DNA from 2 places in the Bacillus sp. 05T21 genome. Region 1 is predicted to be linked to the other one. Evidence: riboswitches for the same ligand, from Rfam matches in the RefSeq annotation. Region 1 holds a riboswitch; the other holds the start of a gene.
What was found. A riboswitch is a leader RNA that binds a small molecule or an ion and turns the genes downstream of it on or off. The one in region 1 is predicted to bind S-adenosylmethionine.

Region 1 (14,629 bases):
AAACATCGGGAGTTCTGCGATTTTTTGTGAAATGCCTAAAGGTGAGGGAGATAAAATAGTAGCATTAAAACCAGCATAAGTGCCTAAATAAATAATTGCTACGCCGACGATAGCGTCCCATTTTAATGTGCGTGCAACGATGATGCCGATGGGGATAAAGCCGATAACTGAGTTCACGATAATACCAGTCGTTCCGAGAATAGAAAAGAGTGCGGCGACAATACAAATGAAAAGTAATTGCTGATTCCGAAATTTGTTAATTACATGATAGATTAAACCGTCAAGAGCACCTGTTTTTTCAAGAATTGCAATGGCTCCACCTGTAAATAAAATTAAGAAGATGATAGGAGCAGCAAGTGTCATTCCTTTTTCAATAGCGGTAAAAAAAGAAACAAACCCTACCGGCGATTGTGGAACAGAATGATAACTTCCTGGTATTGTCGTTGTAACAGTACCGTTTGTGACTCTTTTAAATTCTCCAGCAGGAACGAAATATGTAGCTATTGCACAAAGTAAAGCAATAAAAAATAGTAGTACGTACGCGTCAGGCATTTTAAACTTTCGTTTACTTGGCTGTTTTTTTGCCTCGGTCTGTAATTGCATAAAACCCCTCCTTTTTCACTTGGTTAATTTTTAATATTCCGAAATTTATCTGTGGAATAGATTATAATAAAGGTGGCTTCTTAAGGCAATAGTTTTTCTGTCCTTTTCTTACACATACAAATTGTTGCAATATTAGACAGGGAAACGAAAAAAATCCAAGAATATGTAATATAAAAGGAAAAGAAAAGAGGGAAAGAGATGTGGAAAACTACGGATCTATGTGATGAATTTGAAAAGGAATTACAAATATGTCGCCAGTCTTTTCGGTCTTTCGGGAAGAAAAAACAATTCTATGGGAAAATCGCAACGGTAAAAGTGAAGGATGATAATGTACTAGTAAAAGAGGGGTTACAAACACTGCCGGAAGGTACAGTATTAGTTGTTGATGGCGGAGCTTCTAAAAATTGTGCGTTACTCGGTGATAATTTGGCAGCTATTGCGGAAGAGAGAAACTTAGCAGGAATTATTGTAAATGGGTATGTTCGTGATTCTAGTGAATTAAAAAATATTAATATTGGTATTGTAGCGTTAGGGACGATGCCAAATAGAAGTGTAAAAGAAGGAAAAGGAGAAAGAAATATTCCGGTGCAATTTGGTGAAGTTGAATGGAAACCGAATGAATATGTTTATGTAGATGAAGATGGAATTATTGTTAGTGATAAAAGCTTACATAGTGAGGGATGACTTCTATTAATGGAAGGCTATTAAGCTATTATTCTTAGAAAATAAATCCGATAAAGCATGGACAAAATTCTTTGTCAATAGTAAAATAATACAGAATTTAAAAATTACAGAATGTATAGGTTTATCGATTTACGATAAAGTGAAACTTTAATCAGTGGGGATTTTGTTCATCCCCACTGATTATTAGCCTTCACCAATCGGGCATTTACGGGCAGTTGATCCCCACTTAACTTCTTTGCTTTCGCTGAATTTGAGGTGGGGGTCTTACTGCTCGGTGAATAGCGGGATAACTTGAAAAGGGAGTAAATTTTGCCTAGAAAAGTGAATGTTATCACAATGGTGCGTTCATAAACGAAATTATTTTTCCTATACAAATATAGCCGCGAATAATGTGGGTAGGAGGTGTTGTACATTTTTGTTCGACACTTACAAAAAGAGAGTGTCAACCGCATACCCTTAAAGGGTCTTTTTTTGTGTGAATGTTAGTAAAGGGAGGGAATTTTGGGATGGCAATGTTAAAGAAATGGCTGCTTACATCATTAATGGCAGTGGCACTTGTATTTGTTTCTTTTGCGAATACAGTACATATTACGTTTGCTGAAGGAAAGACAGCGAAACTTGCAATTATTGGTGAATCACAAAAAGGAATTATGTTATGTCCGAAAGAAGTTTCCATTGAAGATGGAGAAACAGCTTTTAGTTTGCTACAAAAAGTTATGGGTGACAAAGTAACATCTGAAAGTATGTCATTTGGAACGTATATAAAGGGCATCGATGGATTAATGGCCGGAGCAACGAGCGGTTGGTTGTATGATGTAAATGATAAATCTGCAGAAGTTGGTGCGGATAGTTATAAATTAGAGTCTGGGGATGTTGTTGCATTTCGTTACGTTGCAGACTGGAGCAATATGAGTCAACAAACGTTGCAACAAACGTTAGATAAATTTGGCACTTGTAAAACTGTAGAAGAGCCAAAACCAGAAGAACCGAAAACAGAAAAACCAGAAGATAAAGTAACAGAACAATCAAAGCAAGAGAAAGTCGAAATTCCAGCAGCACAATTAAACGAAGCGATTTCTAAAACGTCAGAAAAGATGTTACAAGATGGAATTGGTAGTGATTGGGTTGCGATTGGACTTGCTCGTTCAGGTGTAAATGTTCCGCTTGAAACGAAAATAAACTATGTTAAGCCAGTAGCTGAAAAGGTTAAGAAGCGTTTAAATCGTTTTTCAGCAACAGATTTAGCTAGAACGATTATTATGATGAATGCAATGAATGTTGATCCTACAAAGGTAGAGGGACAAAATTTAGTACAAAATTTATTTGAATCAGATAAAGTGAATTCCGTTACAGGATACGCATTTACATTACTTGCATTAGATACAAAGAAATATGAGATTCCGGCCGAAGCAAAATGGAATCGAGCTGCTTTAGTACAAGCACTTTTACAAGCGCAGCATACAGACGGTGGCTGGACGTATGATAGTTCAAGTAGTAAAGAAAGTGCTAGTAACGTTGATGTAACAAGTATGGTATTAGCAGCATTAGCTCCTTATCAAGATCAAGCAGATGTAAAGCCAGCTATTCAAAAAGCTGTTGATTATTTATACAAGCAGCAGCTAGGTGATGGTGGTTTTGCCGCTGATGGACAAGAGAATTCTAATAGTACTGCACAAGCAATTATTGGACTATCGCTAGTTAAAGATGTAGATCACGATCGTCTTAATAAAGCAGTACAAAATTTAATGTCATATCATCTTCCAAATGGTGAGTTTAAATGGTTACCAAGTGATCAAAAAGGTAGCGGAATGGCTACAGAGCAAGCATTTTTAGCTTTACTTCAGTTTAAAGATCTTGGAAAATCGATTTATGATTGGTCAAATGTAGTAGAGAATGAAATCGATACGAAACCAATTGTAGAACCAGAGCCAATTGTAGAACCAGAACCAACTGTAGAAGAAAAAGAAGTTGTAGAACAACCGAAACAACAAGAAGAGTTACAAAAACAACCAAAAGATGAAAATCTGAAAGTTGTTGTAAATAACGAACGAGTTAATAAAGAAACAAATAAGAATAAGAATCAATTACCACAAACAGGAGCATCTTCTCATAGTGCAGCTACACAAGTAGGTATGGGTGTATTATGTATCGCTTCTGCATATGTATTATGGAGACGTAAAGCAGCTTAACAAAAATTAGGAGCAATCATTTGCTCCTAATTTTATTATAAAAGGTGAGGGCTAATAATGAGTGGAGATGAACAAAATCTCCACTCATTAAAGTTTCACTTTATTATGAAAGGTGAGAGGCAGCATGAGTAAGATGAAATGGTTCATTTCTTTAGTTCTTTCATTGGGATTATTAGCCGGATGTGAAGAAACGGCTGTAAAGCCTGAGAAGAAGGTAGAACCGAAGCAAGAAGAGCAAAAAGAAGTAGCGAAACAGGAAGAACAAAAAGATGTACCGAAACCGGAAGAGAAGCAAGCTGAACCGGAACAGAAACAACAAGAAGAGCAGAAAGATAAACAAGAACAAAAAGTAGAAGAGAAACCGAAAGAAGAAAAAGCGCAGGAACAACCTGAAGTAAAGAAAGAAGAGAAACCAAAGGAACAGCCTGCTGCAAATAAACAACCAGAGCAACAAAAAGTACAAGAAGAGAAACCCCAGCAGCCGAAAGCGCCAGAAGTAAAAGAAGAAGCAAAGGTTGTTAATCAGCCAAAAGAAACACCAAAGCAGGAGCAAAAGAAAAATCCAGAAGAGAACAATAATCTACCAGCTCCGCCACCACCGGTACCACCACCAGATCCGGTAATACCAAAACCAAAACAAGTTACTATCTCCGTAAAAGGACATGAAGGATACTTATTAGGTGCAAAAAAGGTTGATGTACAAGAAGGCGATACAGTTTACAGTGTACTAAAGAGTACAGGATTAGATGTTGATGCGAGTGGATCTAAAGGTGATGTTTACGTAAAAGGTATTGAAAATTTATATGAAAAAGACGTAAATGATAATAGTGGATGGAAATATCGTGTGAACGGTGCATTTCCGAACCGTAGTGCTGGTGTAGTTACAGTTAAACCAGGAGATACAGTTGAATGGGTGTATGTATACTAAATTAAGAAGGGATATTCGGTAAAGGACTATGAAAATAAGCTTTTCTTCTTTACATCCTTTTGTGAATTTTTTCTATTATATTGGGGTGATGATACTATGTATGATGTGTCTTCATCCTCTTTTTTTAATTGGAGCGATTATACTAATAGTAATCTTAAATATAGTACAGGGAAATGGTGAGAAAATAAGAAAGATGCTACCTAGTACTATCGTATTCTTTTTGATGGTTATTTTATTTAATTCTTTATTAACACATAGAGGAGCGACTACGTTATTTCATTTAGGAGATAGCCGGATTAAGCTTGAGGCCTGTATGTACGGACTTGTTATGGGTTTATTATTAGTTGCGATTATGTTTACGTTTGCTTCTTATAACGATATTATTTCGAGTCATAAATTTTTATATTTGTTTTCAAGAATTTCACCGAAAGTTGCATTGTTAACGATGATTACAGTGCGATTTGTTCCTTTGTTTATTAGGCGGTTAAAGAAAATTACACTCGTCCAAAAAACGAAAGGTGTACAATTAGATTCAGGTTCACTCATTGAGCGTATAAAAAATGGAATGAAATTACTGCAAGTGTTATTAGTTTGTTCGTTAGAAGATGCACTACAAACAGCAGATTCTATGCAAGCTCGTGGATTTGGTGTAACGAAACGTACGACTTATATTCGGTATAGAATGGAAAGACGCGATTGGTACACGCTAAGTTATTTAAGTATTCTATTTATAGCCTCATTCATATTTAGTTATTATGGCGGAGGGAAATTGATCATTTATCCGAAAGTGGAATCAATACTATTCCAGCAATACGATGGAATTATGTTTATATTATTTATGATGTTTGTTAGTTTACCAATTATGATGGAAGGAAGGGAATGGATGTGGTGGCACATGCAGAAATGAAGAATTTATCATTTATATATACTGATGAAAATGAAGAAGCGTTACAGCATATTTCTCTTTCTGTTCAAAAAGGAGAATTTATCGTACTTGCTGGCGGTTCAGGTTCTGGGAAGACAACTTTATTAAAACATTTTAAAAAGGAGTTACTTCCAATTGGCACGCGTTCTGGACATACATATTATGATGGTGCTTTATTAGAAGAAGTACCAGATTTATTATCTGCACAAGAAATTGGTATGGTATTTCAAAACCCAGAAAATCAGCTCGTAATGGATACAGTTATTCAAGAATTAGCATTCTCTTTAGAAAATATTGGGTTACCATCACATATTATTCAAAAAAGAATAGCGGAACTCATTAGCTTTTTAGGATTTCAAGATTTGTTACATCAATCTGTCCATACTTTATCTGGTGGTCAAAAACAACTAGTAAATTTAGCAGCAGTATTAGTCATGCAGCCGAAGCTACTATTACTGGATGAACCGACAGCGCAGCTAGATCCGATTGCTGCAAAAGAGTTTTTAGGATTATTAAAACGTATTAATGAAGAACTTGGAATTACGATTATTTTAAGTGAACATCGTTTAGATGAAGTTATACCGCTCGCAACACGCGTTGTTTGTATGGATAATGGCAGAATCATTTATGATGGTACTTCTAAAAGTGTGATAGCGAACATGTGGGAAGTAGAAAAGTTTCGTCCATTCATTCCGCAAATTCCAAGATTGTTTTTAGAGTGGAATGTGAAAGAGATTCCATTTACAGTGCGAGAAGCACAAATGAAAATGAATGATTTTTCAGCGATATCATATAGGAATGGGCAAGTAGAACAATGTGAAAAGCAAGAAGTAATTTTAAGTGCAGAACATATATCTTTTCAATATGAAAAAAGTAGTCCACTTATTTTACGCGATTTAACAGTAAACATCGAAAAGGGAAAATGGACAGCTCTAGTTGGGAAAAACGGAACCGGGAAGTCTACGCTGTTAACGATTTTAGCAGGATTACAAAAAGCTAGAAGAGGTAAGGTAAAGTGGAATGGAAAAATGATACATAAAATTGATTCGAAAGAACGATTTAAAAGTATAGGGTACGTATCACAACACCCGTATTATCATTTTACATTTGATACAGTGTGGGAAGAGGTTTATGAGCGCGCGCGTGAATTATATGGAGAAGAGGGAAAAGTAATAGCAGAAGAAATGTTGAAAAAGTTCTGGTTAGATTCACTTAAAGAGCGCCATCCACATGATTGTAGCGGGGGAGAGCAACAACTACTCGCATTATGTACAACTTTATTGTCAAAGCCAACTTTATTATTACTGGATGAGCCGACAAAGGGACTAGATCCATGGAAAAAGGAAAGAGTTGGAGAACTATTTAAACAGTTGCAAAAAGAAGGTACAACAATTGTAATGGCAACGCATGATATTGAGTTTGCAGCGAAATACGTTGATCAGTGCATGATGTTATTTGACGGGAAAGTCATTATGAATGATGCACCGAAAGAGTTCTTTAGTGGTAACTTCTTTTATACAACATCTATTAATCGATTCATCCGTAGAGAGTTGCCGTTTGCATTAACGTGGGAGGATGTGTACGAAGCGTGTCCAAACGATATGTTGCATTCATAATATTTATTTTTGCTGTTGTAATATGTACACTACTCTTTACGACTTTTATTATGGACGGGTATTACATGGTAAGTAGTTTGTTTTTATTAGCTGTCATTATGTTACCTTTCTATGTTCGTTTTGAAAGGAAGGCGTTTGTTTCACGTGAAATTGTTATCGTTGCTGTGTTAGCGGCGATTGCAGCGGTTAGCCGGGTACCATTTTCTATTTTACCAAGTGTACAACCGACTTCTTTTGTCATTATCGTTTCTGCAATTGTTTTTGGGAGTGAAACTGGCTTTATGATTGGGGCAACGGCGGCTATTGTATCTAATATTTTTTTAGGACAAGGTCCGTGGACGCCGTGGCAAATGTTCTCTTGGGGCATGATCGGGTTTATAGCTGGACTATTACGTAATACATTTTTAATGAAAAAACTGTGGGGAAGACTGTTGTACGGATTTGCCGTTGGATTTCTATTTGGCTGGATTATGAATTTTTGGGGTCTTCTTGGTTTTATACAAGAAGCAACGTGGGAAACAGTTATTGCTTACTATGTCGCAAGTTTTTACTTTGATCTGAGTCACGCGATATCGAATGTTATTTTCCTTCTGTTATTTAGTACGTCATGGATTACGATCCTCACAAGATTTAAAAAGAAATACGGTATATTAGATGAGCATAACGTGACATAGAAAAGCATACTCATATAAGGTAGGGTCGCGACTTACATATTCGTTTGCCTCTTTCATGCTTCTTACATATTGTAAGGAGCATTTTTTATTGTCAAAAAATAGATCTAATATATATCCGTTATTATATGAAATTATTTGTATAATAGTAGGTGAGAACTATTTTCAAGAGGGGGGTGTATAGTTAATGAAGTTAGTTATTCCGAAGCAACATGGTGCGTGGGCAATGCTTGTTATACCTTTTCTATTAAGTGTTATACTTGGGAAACCTACTTTTTATCATATTCCATTGTTTTTAGCTTGGTTCTTTATCTATTTAGCTACGTATCCATTTCTCGTGTACATAAAGCAAAAACGAAAAAAAGAATTTCTACACGCTGCAATTGTTTATTTTATCATTGCATTTGTATTTGGGATGATTTCTTTATTATATGAATGGCGAATTCTTTTATTCGCAGTATTAATGATTCCATTGTTTATTATAAATATGTATTACGCTCGTCAAAAAAATGAACGAGCATTACTAAATGATGTTTGTGCGATTATAGTGTTTTGTATAGGTGGTTTAATCAGTTATTATTTCTCCATGAAATTAATAGATAAAACAGCATTATTCATTGCGCTTATTTCATTTCTATATTTTTTAGGAAGTACGTTTTATGTGAAAACGATGATTCGTGAAAAAAATAATCCGAAGTATCGTTTTATATCTTGGGGGTATCATATTGTATTAACAGTAATCGTATTTACTATAAATCCATGGTGTTCACTCATATTTGTACCAAGTTTAATTCGGGCCATTATGTTGTATGGTAAAAAGATTTCTATATTAAAAGTAGGGATTTTAGAAATTGTTAATTCTGTATATTTTTTAATCATAACGGCAATAATGATGAAGTATGCCATTTGAAAAAACTTCCCATCTTTTGATGGGAAGTTTTCATTCTTGTTCTAAAATGTGAACGGTATAATCACATCTTTGTAATGCTTGCTCTACAGCGTAAAGGGATTGTTCAATACGTGCGCGATTAAAATCTTCTTCAACAGTTTGTAATGCATCTTCTAAACAATGTTTTGCTTCTTGTAAGGAATGAAAAGAATCTTGTACGTATCCACGAGCATTCTTTTTCAAAGTAGTAGCCTCCTTTTGTACATCTTTTTGTAGTATGAACAATAAAGAAGAAAATATAATTATTATATTTATTTGACAATTATAATAAAATTACGTATAGTTAAATTTAAAGTGAATATTTTCTTATCCAGAGAGGTGGAGGGACTGGCCCGATGAAACCCAGCAACCGCGATGCAGGTGCTAATTCCAGCAGAACATATTTGTTCTGGGAGATAAGACGAAGATATACGTAACTTCTTCTTATCGGAGAGGTTTTTTTGTTGCAAAAAAACCGATTACGAAAACATATAATAAGAAGAAAGGGGTTGCGAAGTACTGTGACACTCGAAAAATACGTAAAACTGCGTAGTACAGTTTATGAATATATGATAGAGCAAGATAAGCCAATATCATTGTTAGATATTCAAGAACATATCGTTTCGCATCATGAAGGAAAATTCACTAAAAAAATGTTACATCAATTTTATTTATCAAGACTATTAGATGAACTCAAACTGGATGGGAAAATTACTTTAGCTGATGATGAATATCGCTATGCTGAAAAAGGGGTATTTTATAAAGCGGGAAAAGGGAGCTAGGCTCTCTTTTTTTCTTGAAATAACGAAGTATGTAGCGTAAAAGACTGCTAAAGCAGCCTGATACAAGGGAATGGTGTTGAGTGTGTAGTGTCAAAGATTGAATGTGCCTGAAAAAGGCACTTCATATCGGCTGCAAATGAAAAGAGACACCTTCGCCGAATAGGTGTCAGTCGTTTGTCACGTAGACTCGCTACTTGACAGTTATTAGAATAACATGCAGGATTTTGGAAGTCAAAAGGGAATTAAAGGAAGAGGTGTTGTGATGTATGCATACTTATTAAAAGATATAATGAAATGGATTCCAAAGTACATTATAGATAGAGGATATGAATATTATGAAGAGGGACATGTAGAAGATGTTGAAATACACGACAAGAAAGTATTTGCTTTCGTTACTGGAAATGCAGGGAATTATGAAGTGATTATTGATCTTGAAGATTTTGCAGAAAGTAGCTGCGAGTGTCCTTATGAAAATTATTGTAAACATATGGCGGCAGTTGTGTATGAAATTCAAGGTGCTGGTGAGAGTACAGTTAAAGAGCAATTGAAAGGTTTAGAAAAAGAAGAGTTACTAACAGTATTAAATCGTTTGTTACAAAGTTCGAAAAATGTGCAAATTGTAGAGAAAATGTTAAAGAAGGGGAAACCTTAACTAAAGAGGGAGTTGTTTTGTAGTGAACGTACTAATTATATATGCTCATCCTAATCCTTCAAGCTTTAATGGGGCAATTTTAGAGCATGTGCAAAAAGGACTTGAGGAAACAAATCATTCTGTTACGCTACTTGATTTATATAAAGAACAATTTGATCCAGTGCTTGTATTTAATGAAGAGAAGAAAAGACGTGATTTACTAAATGAAGAAGAGACGAAGCGATATAGAGAATTAGTGCAGAAAGCGGATATTCTTCTTTTCATATATCCGATATGGTGGTGGGGCATGCCTGCTATTTTAAAAGGATTTATCGATCGTATTTTTGTAGCTGGATTTGCTTATAAATATGAGGGGGCATTACCGAAAGGCTTATTTAAAGGTAAGAAGGCGTGGGTTATTAATACGTTAGACTCACCGTTATGGTACGTAGCACTATTATATCGATCAGCGGATTGGATTATGATGAAAAGAGGGGTTTTGCGTTTTTGTGGTATTCGCAATATAAAACGTTCTGCTTTTCAATCTGTGAAAACGAGTAAAGTAACGAAGCGTGAAAAATGGCTGTTACAAATAGAAGAAGCGGCTCGTACATTATGAATGAAATCGATCGTATTATAAAGTGCTGTAAGTATGATGACGAACTTTTTCGTACGTATATTAAGTGTTTAGTCCAATTGAAGAAGTGTAGTGAAACGTTAAAACAAATTCAGATACAATTAAGAAATGATTATTTAATAAGAGGGATTTGTGAAAGAGAAGTTGATGAGGTAATAAAGGGAAGTAAAGAATATGAAACATATTTTCTTCCTAAAGTATTGCAGTGGAATTTCCTTAAGAACAATCCTCATATGATTGAAAAAGTATGTGAAGATTTGTTTACATATGAAGCATTAAATCATGCAGAGGTAGAGTGGAGGAAGGTAATAAGCTGTATAGATAACGAATGATTTATTATATAAAAAAGCTAGTATAAAACTAGCTTTTCGTTTAAATAAATAAGAAACATAGACTAATGATAAATCCTGCATATAGTAAGTTAACAACACAAAATCCCATAATATCACGCGCGCCTAAACCAGCTATCGCTAATGCCGGTAATGCCCAGAAAGGTTGAATTAAATTTGTCCAAGCATCCCCCCATGCAATTGCCATCGCTGTTTTCGCGGCAGGTACACCAAGTTCAGCGCCAGCTGGAATCATAATTGGTGCTTGCACTGCCCATTGACCGCCTCCAGATGGAACGAAAATATTTACAATGCCAGCACTTAAAAATGTAAAGAGCGGAAATGTGGTTTCATTTGAAATACTAATAAAGAAAGTAGAAATAGCTCCTCCAAGCGAAAGCCCTTCACTATTTACTCCAATCATCATCCCCATAATTCCAGCATAGAACGGAAACTGAAGTAAAATGCCTGAAGCACTCTTAGTTGAGTCAGAGAAAGCGCGAATATATTGAATCGGAGTACGGTGGAAAATAAGACCGGCAATTAATAACATAAAAATAACGATATCAAGTGTAAGGTTAAAGCCTTTCGTACTAAAATAGTTAAAAATATAAATAAGACCTAATAATCCGATGCAAAGTGTAATAATCATACTATTTTCCATTTTTTCAGCGAATGTTTTTTGCTCTACTTCTTGAGCGGCAGCCTCTTCATGGAACACGATAGGGTCTACAGTAATTGTATGCTTTTCATCTGGATGCATTGCTCGGTTAATAAGAGGCATCGTAACGAGAAAGATAATAACCGGAACGAGAGCGTATGGCGAGAATAACGTTTCTGTTATTGGAATCGCTTCGTTAATACTCCCAGCGGTCGTTTTGATTAACGTTTCGCCGCCTGTTGCTAACGTAAGAGGGATAGAAGCAGAAAGGCCTGCATGCCAAATGAGAAATCCAGAGTAGGAAGAAGCAATTGCTAACCTATAATCTAATCCTTCTAACTGTCTGGCCACTTCTTTTGCATATAAAACCGATACAACAATACCAAATCCCCAGTTTATGTATGCTCCTAGTAAACTTACGATTGAAATAGCAATAATACCTTGTCCATTTGTTTTCGGTAGTTTCGCTGCTTTCGTTAATCCTTTTTTAATAAGAGGAGCGTTTGCTAATGCAGATCCTGTCACGAGTACAAGAGCCATTTGCATAGAAAAGGCGAGAAGTCCCCAAATTCCATTACCCCAGTGATTAATCATTTCTACAGGTGTTTGGCTCGTTGCAAACATGCCGAAGAAGATAACGAAAACAGTTAATAAACATGATAAAATAAACGGTTCTGGTAAGAAACGCTGCACAAGGGCAACACATCCATTTGTAAATGAACGAAACAAAATAGCTCAACCTCCTTATGTTATGTATGTTTATTACAATATTCGAGGTTGTTTAGGTGATAACCTTTAATGTATAGAAAATTCAGATATCTAAGGTGGTTGTCATAATGTCTAGGTAGATTGATAGTCTATGTTGAAATGTTATTTCATTTTGAACTGAAATATTTCAAAGAGGGGTAGTATCTATGCAAATCAACTTAAGCAAAGCAAATAGCCCAAAACGTTAAAATTATAGTTTGTATATATAAATCGAAATAGTGTAAAAATATGTGTTTTCGTTTATATCTCTGTTAATTAGATTTGACGAAAACAGAAATTGAAAAGAATGCTCTATATACAAGGGAAAGAGATGGTCATAGACGAATATGTCCATCAAATGACAGTTTATGTAATAATCAGATTATTAAAAAAGGATATTAGCTATTTTTAACGAATTCTGAATTACAAACAAAATTTATCAAAAGTGGTGAGATAATATAGAGAATAAAACAAATTTATTTTTGGATATGAAAATGGAAAAATATATAGTTAGCAAGCTTCGAAGTGCCGGTTGTGTTTTTGCAGAAGATGAGACCCGGTTACTTATGTCAGAGGCACTAACTCCAGAGGACCTTATGAAAATGGTAGAAATGCGAGTCAACGGTTTACCTCTGGAATACGTTGTTGGATACACGGAGTTTTGTGGTCTACGAATAGAAGTGGATCGAGGCGTTTTTGTACCGCGTAAACGTACCGAGTTCCTTGTTCATCAAACAGAGGCTCTGTCACGTTCTAGCGATATCATTGTTGACCTATGTTGTGGATCAGGTGCGGTGGGCGCAGCACTGGCAGCAGCTTTGGGACGAGTTGAATTGTATTCTGTTGACATTGACCCTATCGCAGTACAATGCGCTAGCCGCAATGTAACGAATTTTGGCGGTCATGCTTTTGAAGGTGACTTGTATAAAGCTCTACCAGACTCACTTAAGGGCCATGTAAATATCCTAGTTGCGAACGTACCTTACGTTCCTACTGAAATAATAAAGTTTCTCCCCCGGGAGGCACGCCTATATGAACCACATGTAACGCTTGAGGGAGGAGAAGATGGTCTTAACATTCTGCGAAGAGTAGCAGAAGAAGCTTTACTCTGGTTAGCTTTGGATGGACATCTTTTGATAGAGACGAGCGAAGTTCAGGCACCCCAGGCCTTTGAAATCTTTGCTGGTGCTGGGCTTAGCACAAAAGTTGCTAAAAACAAGGAACTGGACGCTACTGTCATAATCGGTTCTAATTCTAGCTTTTAGAGTATTACTAGTGTTACGTACGTTTCAAATGTTATGACAATCCAAAGAGAATATAGTGTTTACTGATAGGTGGTAATAGATCAATGAAAAAAGAATGTAATCATATTGGTTTTGTTTTTTGTTTTGAGTGCTTGTTCTAGTAAAAATAATATTACTTTTAAACAAGCAGATGTTGAAAATGGAATAGTGTATGAATTAATTTCTAAAAATATTAATATGAACACTGAAATATCTTATAAAATAAAAATGACTAATAATACCGATTATATTATTGTACAAAATAATGTTATGTTTTCATTTCCTAAATCACCTACTGTTTCTGGCCAAACAACAAATCCATTTAGAGTGTTAGCTAAAGGTAATAAGTTAAATATTAAACCTGGGGATAGTATTGTTTTAGAAGTATCATTTTCTCCTGATTTTTATTCTGAATTTAAGAATACAGAAGTATCTAAAGCAAATCTGTATATAACTGGTTATATCGATAAATTAGCTGATGAAAATCATTTTTATTTTATTAAAAGTATTAATTTAGAGTGAAAAAGTGCACCTCCGATTGTTAGACTGTGTCTAATGAATGGAGATGCACTTTTTTTATTTACCTTATTGAACTAAAGCATCTGTTAGCATAATAGCAAATGATTACAACCGGCTATTTCTCCCAAAGTTCGATCAATCGCCCTTCAGGATCTTTAATCCAAATAAACTTTCCAAATTCATTAATCTCTTCTTTCTTTTCAAGAGGTACACCAATATGTTCAAGATGCTGAATAGTCTCGTTTAGATTATGTACTTGGAAATTCAACATCACTTGTTGTTCTGTTGGGAAATAATTGTCATTTTCAGTGAAGAAAGAAAAGATAGTCTCAGTTCCTAATTCGGGTTTAATCACAGTCCCGTTCCAATTTTCTATTTCAATTTTCAACACTCCACTGTACCATTTTTTTATAATATCAAGATTTTTAGTTCTCCAAAATATTCCTCCGAAACCTTTTATCATTGTATTTAATTCCTGTCTATCTTTAAATTTTTA
Region 2 (5,375 bases), on a different contig from region 1:
CTAATAAGAAACGCGTGTGAACATTGTTCCGCGCGTTTTTTGTCTATCTAAAAGCGTGCTGCAATGAATAGAAGATTGGGGTTATGAGTTTTAGAGGAAATAAGGGAGGAATTTAAATGTATTTACACGGCACAAGCCGAATCAATGGGCAAGGACACTTAGAAATTGGTGGGTGCGATACGACGCAGCTAGCAAAACAATACGGAACACCACTTTATGTATACGATGAAGAGTCTATTCGAGGAAAGTGCCGCGCGTTTCATCGTGCTTTTAAAGAAAGTGGTTTCTCTTATCAAGTAGCATATGCAAGCAAGGCGTTCTTGTGCATGGAGATGTGCCGAGTAGCTCGTGAAGAGAATATGTCTTTAGATGTTGTTTCTGGAGGAGAATTATATACTGCGCTCCAAGCTGGTTTTCCGGCATCGCGTATTCATTTTCACGGAAATAATAAAACAGAAGAAGAAATGATTATGGCTCTTCAGGCGAATATCGGTTGTTTTGTAGTAGATAATTTCTTAGAATTAGAAATCTTGCACGATTTAGCAATGCAACATGGGAAATTTGTGAACATATTAATCCGTGTAACGCCTGGAGTAGAGGCACATACACACGAATATATAACAACAGGTCAAGAGGATTCGAAATTTGGATTTGGTGTTTCAAATGGTCAAGCGATGCAAGCAATTGAGCTTGCCTTGCAAAAATCAAATTATAATGTGCTAGGAATTCACTCGCACATCGGATCACAAATATTTGAAACGGCTGGATTTGTTCGAGCAATTGAAGTACTCCGCCAATTTTTAGAAGAAGTGAGAGAGCGAACACATTATGTGATGAAAGTATTAAATGTGGGCGGAGGTTTCGGTATACGTTATACGGATTCAGATACACCGTTAACACTTGAAACGTATGTGCACGCTGTAACAAGTACGATAAGAGAACAATTTACATTATGTGAATATCCGCTTCCAGAAGTATGGATTGAACCAGGTCGTAGTATCGTAGGTGATGCGGGAACAACACTTTATACAGTCGGAGCGGTGAAAGAGATTCCTGGCATTCGGAAATATGTTTCAGTCGATGGTGGAATGACAGATAATTTAAGACCAGCTCTATACGGAGCCCGTTATGAGGCGATGTTGGCGAATCGAGGGAATGATGAGAATGAGGAACTCGTTTCGATTGCTGGGAAATGCTGTGAAAGTGGAGATATGCTGATTTGGGATATTAACTTACCGCAAGTTGCTTCTTCTGATTTACTAGCAATTTCTTGTACGGGGGCATATGGGTACTCGATGGCGAATAATTATAATCGTATTCGTAGACCAGCTGTCGTCTTTGCAAAAGGCGGGACGTCACAAATTGTCGTAGAACGTGAAACATATGAAAATATCATTGGGAACGATCGCATACGTATTAAAGAGCTGGTGTGAATGAGAAAGAAGGAGTTGTCTAGTAAAGGCAACTCCTTTTAAAAAAAGAAAAATAATTAAATATATCGGAAAACTAGGATTGAAAAAAATCAGAATTGTGATAAAATACAAATACAAAGCTTATCAAGAGAAGCTGAGGGAACTGGCCCTACGAAGCTCGGCAACCTGCTTATAGAAAGCAAGGTGCTAAATCCAGCAAAATGGAATCCATTTTGAAAGATAAGGTAAAATATATTACCGAACAGTCTTTTCGAAATGGGAAAGATTTTTTTTTGAATAAAAAGGGGGGCTGTTTGCGTGAGCGTACGGGAGCATTTTGATGAAGTATCTGAGAAAATTCAAGCGATGCTTGCTGATATGAAATATGGTTCCATTACAATTGTTGTGCAAGATGGAAAAGTGATTCAATTAGAAAAAAGTGAAAAGGTTCGTTTAAAGTAAAAAGCGCTGACTAGAAAAACTAGAGGCGGTTTTAATCTATTTTTAATAGGTTAAAGCCGTCTTTTTGCTTTTACAGGGGGAAAAAACATGTTGACGTACGAAACGTGGAAAGAAAATAGTGTTTCATTTTCTAAAGAAGATGAAACGAAAGGCGCGCTATCAGTATTAAGTTGGGCTTATAACGAATATAAAGATGAAATTGTATATGCATGTAGCTTTGGGGTGGAGGGAATGGCTTTATTGCATCTTATAAACCAAGTAAATCCATCTGCTAAAGTTGTATTTTTGGATACAAATGTTCATTTTCAAGAAACGTACGAATTAATTAAGAAGGTACGCGAGAGATTTCCTTCATTAAATATTATAGAAAAACAGCCAGAACTTACACTCGATGAACAAGCGAAGCTTCATGGAGAGAAGTTATGGGAAAGTAATCCGAATCTTTGCTGTAGTATTAGAAAAATTTTACCGTTAGAAAAATCATTAGCAGCGGAAAAAGCGTGGATATCAGGCTTAAGAAGGGAACAATCAGAAACGCGTAAGCATACACAGTTTATAAATCAAGATCGTCGTTTTCAATCTATTAAAGTTTGTCCGCTCATTCATTGGACTTGGAAAGAAGTTTGGCGATATGTATATAAACATAGTTTGCCGTATAACCCATTGCATGATGTTGGCTATCCGAGTATTGGGTGTGAGAAATGTACATTACCTGTAGGTGATGGTGGCAACTCAAGAGATGGAAGATGGGCTGGGAAAATGAAGACGGAATGTGGCCTTCACTTTCAATGAGATAGATTTTGAAATAAAGCTAAGAAGGGATATAAGAAGATGAGTACAACAAATGAATTAGTAAACCGCATTGATGAAACATATGAAATATCGAACATTGTAAAGGAAATCGAGATAGACAAAATTGCACTTAGTGATTTAGAACTTTTGGCGACAGGAGGATATAGCCCTCTTACAGGATTTTTAGGGGAGAGAGATTATGATTCAGTAGTAGAAACGCTTCGTTTAGCAAATGGTAGCGTATGGAGTATACCGATTACACTACCGGTAACAGAAGAAGTAGCCGAGAAACTGCAGGTTGGAGAGGAAGTAAAACTTGTCAACGCCGGAAATGTATATGGTGTTATTCAAATAGAAGATATTTTTGTACCAGATAAAGAAAAAGAAGCGTTACTTGTATATAAAACGACGGATGAAGCACATCCAGGGGTGAAAAAATTATATGAACGACCAAACGTTTACGTTGGAGGAGCTATTATTCTTACAAAACGCTTTGGAAATAATCCGTTTCCTTCTTATCATTTAGATCCAATTGAAACGAGAGAAGAATTTAAAAAACGCGCTTGGAAAACAGTAGTTGGATTTCAAACGAGAAACCCAGTACATCGTGCCCATGAGTATATTCAAAAATCTGCCCTTGAAATTGTAGATGGTCTCTTTTTAAATCCGCTCGTTGGGGAAACGAAGTCAGATGATATTCCTGCTGATGTAAGGATGGAAAGCTATGAAGTATTACTTCAAAACTATTATCCGAAAGATCGTGTCTTTTTAGGTGTATTTCCTGCAGCAATGCGTTACGCAGGACCAAGGGAAGCGATATTTCATGCACTAGTAAGAAAGAACTTTGGTTGTACCCACTTTATTGTAGGGCGTGATCATGCTGGGGTAGGGGACTATTACGGAACATATGAAGCGCAGGAAATCTTTACGAATTTTACAGTAGAAGAGTTAGGGATTACGCCGTTATTTTTTGAACATAGTTTTTACTGCACGAAATGTGAAGCAATGGCTTCAACGAAAACATGTCCGCATGGAAAAGAAGACCGTGTCATCTTATCGGGTACGAAAGTACGAGAAATGTTAAGGAATGGTGAGATTCCGCCAAGTACATTTAGTCGTAAAGAAGTAGTGGAAGTGCTAATTAAAGGTTTGAAAAAAGAAGTAGTAACAGAATAGGGAGAGAATGAGATGGATACGAATATTACTTGGCATACAGCTTCTGTTTCAAAAGATGAGAGAAGAGTGAAGAATGGGCATCACAGTTTTGTAGTTTGGTTTACTGGTTTATCAGCTTCGGGTAAATCTACAGTAGCGAATGCGGTTGCTCGCAAACTGTTTGAAAAGAATATCGGAAATTATGTGCTAGATGGGGATAATATTCGCCAAGGTTTAAATAAAGATTTAGGTTTTTCTGAAAGTGATCGCATGGAAAATATAAGACGTATTGGTGAAGTGGCGAAGTTATTTGTAGATCAAGGAACTGTTGTCCTTACAGCGTTTATTTCACCATTTCGAGTAGACCGAAAACAAGTTAGGGAACTATTAGCTGCAGATGAGTTTATAGAAGTGTTTGTAAAATGTCCAATTGAAGAGTGTGAGAAACGTGATCCGAAAGGACTTTATAAAAAGGCGAGAAAAGGTGATATTAAAGAGTTTACAGGTATCGATTCACCGTATGAGGAACCAAAACAAGCAGAATTAATTGTAGAAACGCACAAGTATTCTATTGAAGAATGTGCAGAGCAAATTGTGAAGTACTTACAAGAGCGTAGTTTCATATAGGGGGATAAAAGATGAGTTATGAAAAAGTGTGGGCTAATAATGAAAAATTAAATCAAACAGAGAAAAAGAAATTAGAGAAAGACGGATTAGAAATCTTTAATGATATTCCTTACTATGCGGAGAATGGATTTGAATCTATTCCGAAAGAAGAGTGGGACGCTTTTAAATGGGCGGGATTGTATTTGCAAAGACCGAAAGAAGCGGGCTATTTTATGATGCGTGTCAACATTCCTTCTGGAATTATTACAAATGCGCAGGCAGAGGTGCTGGCTTCCATTGCTGAAGATTATGGGCGTGATGTGTTAGATATTACGACAAGACAGGCGATTCAGTTTCATTGGTTAGAAATTGGGCAAATTCCGGATATTTTTAAGAGGTTAGCTAGAGTTGGTTTATCTTCAGCAGGGGCATGCGGTGATATTACGCGTAATATTACAGGAAATCCACTTGCTGGAATTGATGCGAATGAACTATTTGATACAACATCGATTGTTAAAGAAATATACGATTACTTCCAACATAATGAAGAGTTTTCTAATCTACCACGTAAATTCAAAATGTCTATTAGTTCTAACATTTATAATTCAGCAAATGCAGAGATTAACTGTGTGGCGTTTACACCTGCTACGAAAGAAATAAATGGTGAAGAAAAGGTTGGGTTTCATATAAAAATAGGCGGAGGATTATCAGCTCGTCCATACTTAGCGGAAGAATTAGATGTATTCGTTTTACCAGAAGAAGTGAAGGCAGTGTCGATTGCGATTGCTACTATATTCCGTGATTTTGGATATCGTGAAAAACGCCACTTAGCACGTTTGAAATTTCTTGTCGCTGACTGGGGCGCTGAGAAATTTAAAGAGAAACTAGTAGAATACACAGGCCCATTGCAAAGTAAAGGGGAAAGTGCTCTCAAAGGATGGAATGCAG

Region 2: linked by a shared signal. The riboswitch ahead of AC1DKZ_RS06150 (YezD family protein) and the one ahead of AC1DKZ_RS08680 (hypothetical protein) in region 1 are both predicted to bind S-adenosylmethionine.

What each region holds. Positions count from the first base shown of each region.
Region 1 is NZ_JBFTMD010000003.1:8,914-23,542, forward strand. It holds gene AC1DKZ_RS08635 (YfcC family protein) at 1-603, opposite strand, end outside; gene rraA (ribonuclease E activity regulator RraA) at 802-1,287, shown strand; gene AC1DKZ_RS08645 (DUF4430 domain-containing protein) at 1,794-3,476, shown strand; gene AC1DKZ_RS08650 (DUF4430 domain-containing protein) at 3,601-4,404, shown strand; gene AC1DKZ_RS08655 (energy-coupling factor transporter transmembrane component T) at 4,433-5,311, shown strand; gene AC1DKZ_RS08660 (ABC transporter ATP-binding protein) at 5,284-6,945, shown strand; gene AC1DKZ_RS08665 (ECF transporter S component) at 6,918-7,619, shown strand; gene AC1DKZ_RS08670 (YwiC-like family protein) at 7,804-8,526, shown strand; gene AC1DKZ_RS08675 (hypothetical protein) at 8,557-8,748, opposite strand; SAM riboswitch class I at 8,869-8,967, shown strand; gene AC1DKZ_RS08680 (hypothetical protein) at 9,006-9,326, shown strand; gene AC1DKZ_RS08685 (SWIM zinc finger family protein) at 9,541-9,978, shown strand; gene AC1DKZ_RS08690 (NAD(P)H-dependent oxidoreductase) at 10,001-10,576, shown strand; gene AC1DKZ_RS08695 (hypothetical protein) at 10,573-10,926, shown strand; gene AC1DKZ_RS08700 (short-chain fatty acid transporter) at 10,967-12,313, opposite strand; gene AC1DKZ_RS08705 (putative protein N(5)-glutamine methyltransferase) at 12,826-13,596, shown strand; gene AC1DKZ_RS08710 (hypothetical protein) at 13,702-14,136, shown strand; gene AC1DKZ_RS08715 (VOC family protein) at 14,249-14,596, opposite strand.
Region 2 is NZ_JBFTMD010000002.1:237,699-243,073, reverse strand. It holds gene lysA (diaminopimelate decarboxylase) at 117-1,433, shown strand; SAM riboswitch class I at 1,551-1,659, shown strand; gene AC1DKZ_RS06150 (YezD family protein) at 1,731-1,874, shown strand; gene AC1DKZ_RS06145 (phosphoadenylyl-sulfate reductase) at 1,962-2,666, shown strand; gene sat (sulfate adenylyltransferase) at 2,706-3,842, shown strand; gene cysC (adenylyl-sulfate kinase) at 3,855-4,448, shown strand; gene AC1DKZ_RS06130 (nitrite/sulfite reductase) at 4,460-5,375, shown strand, end outside.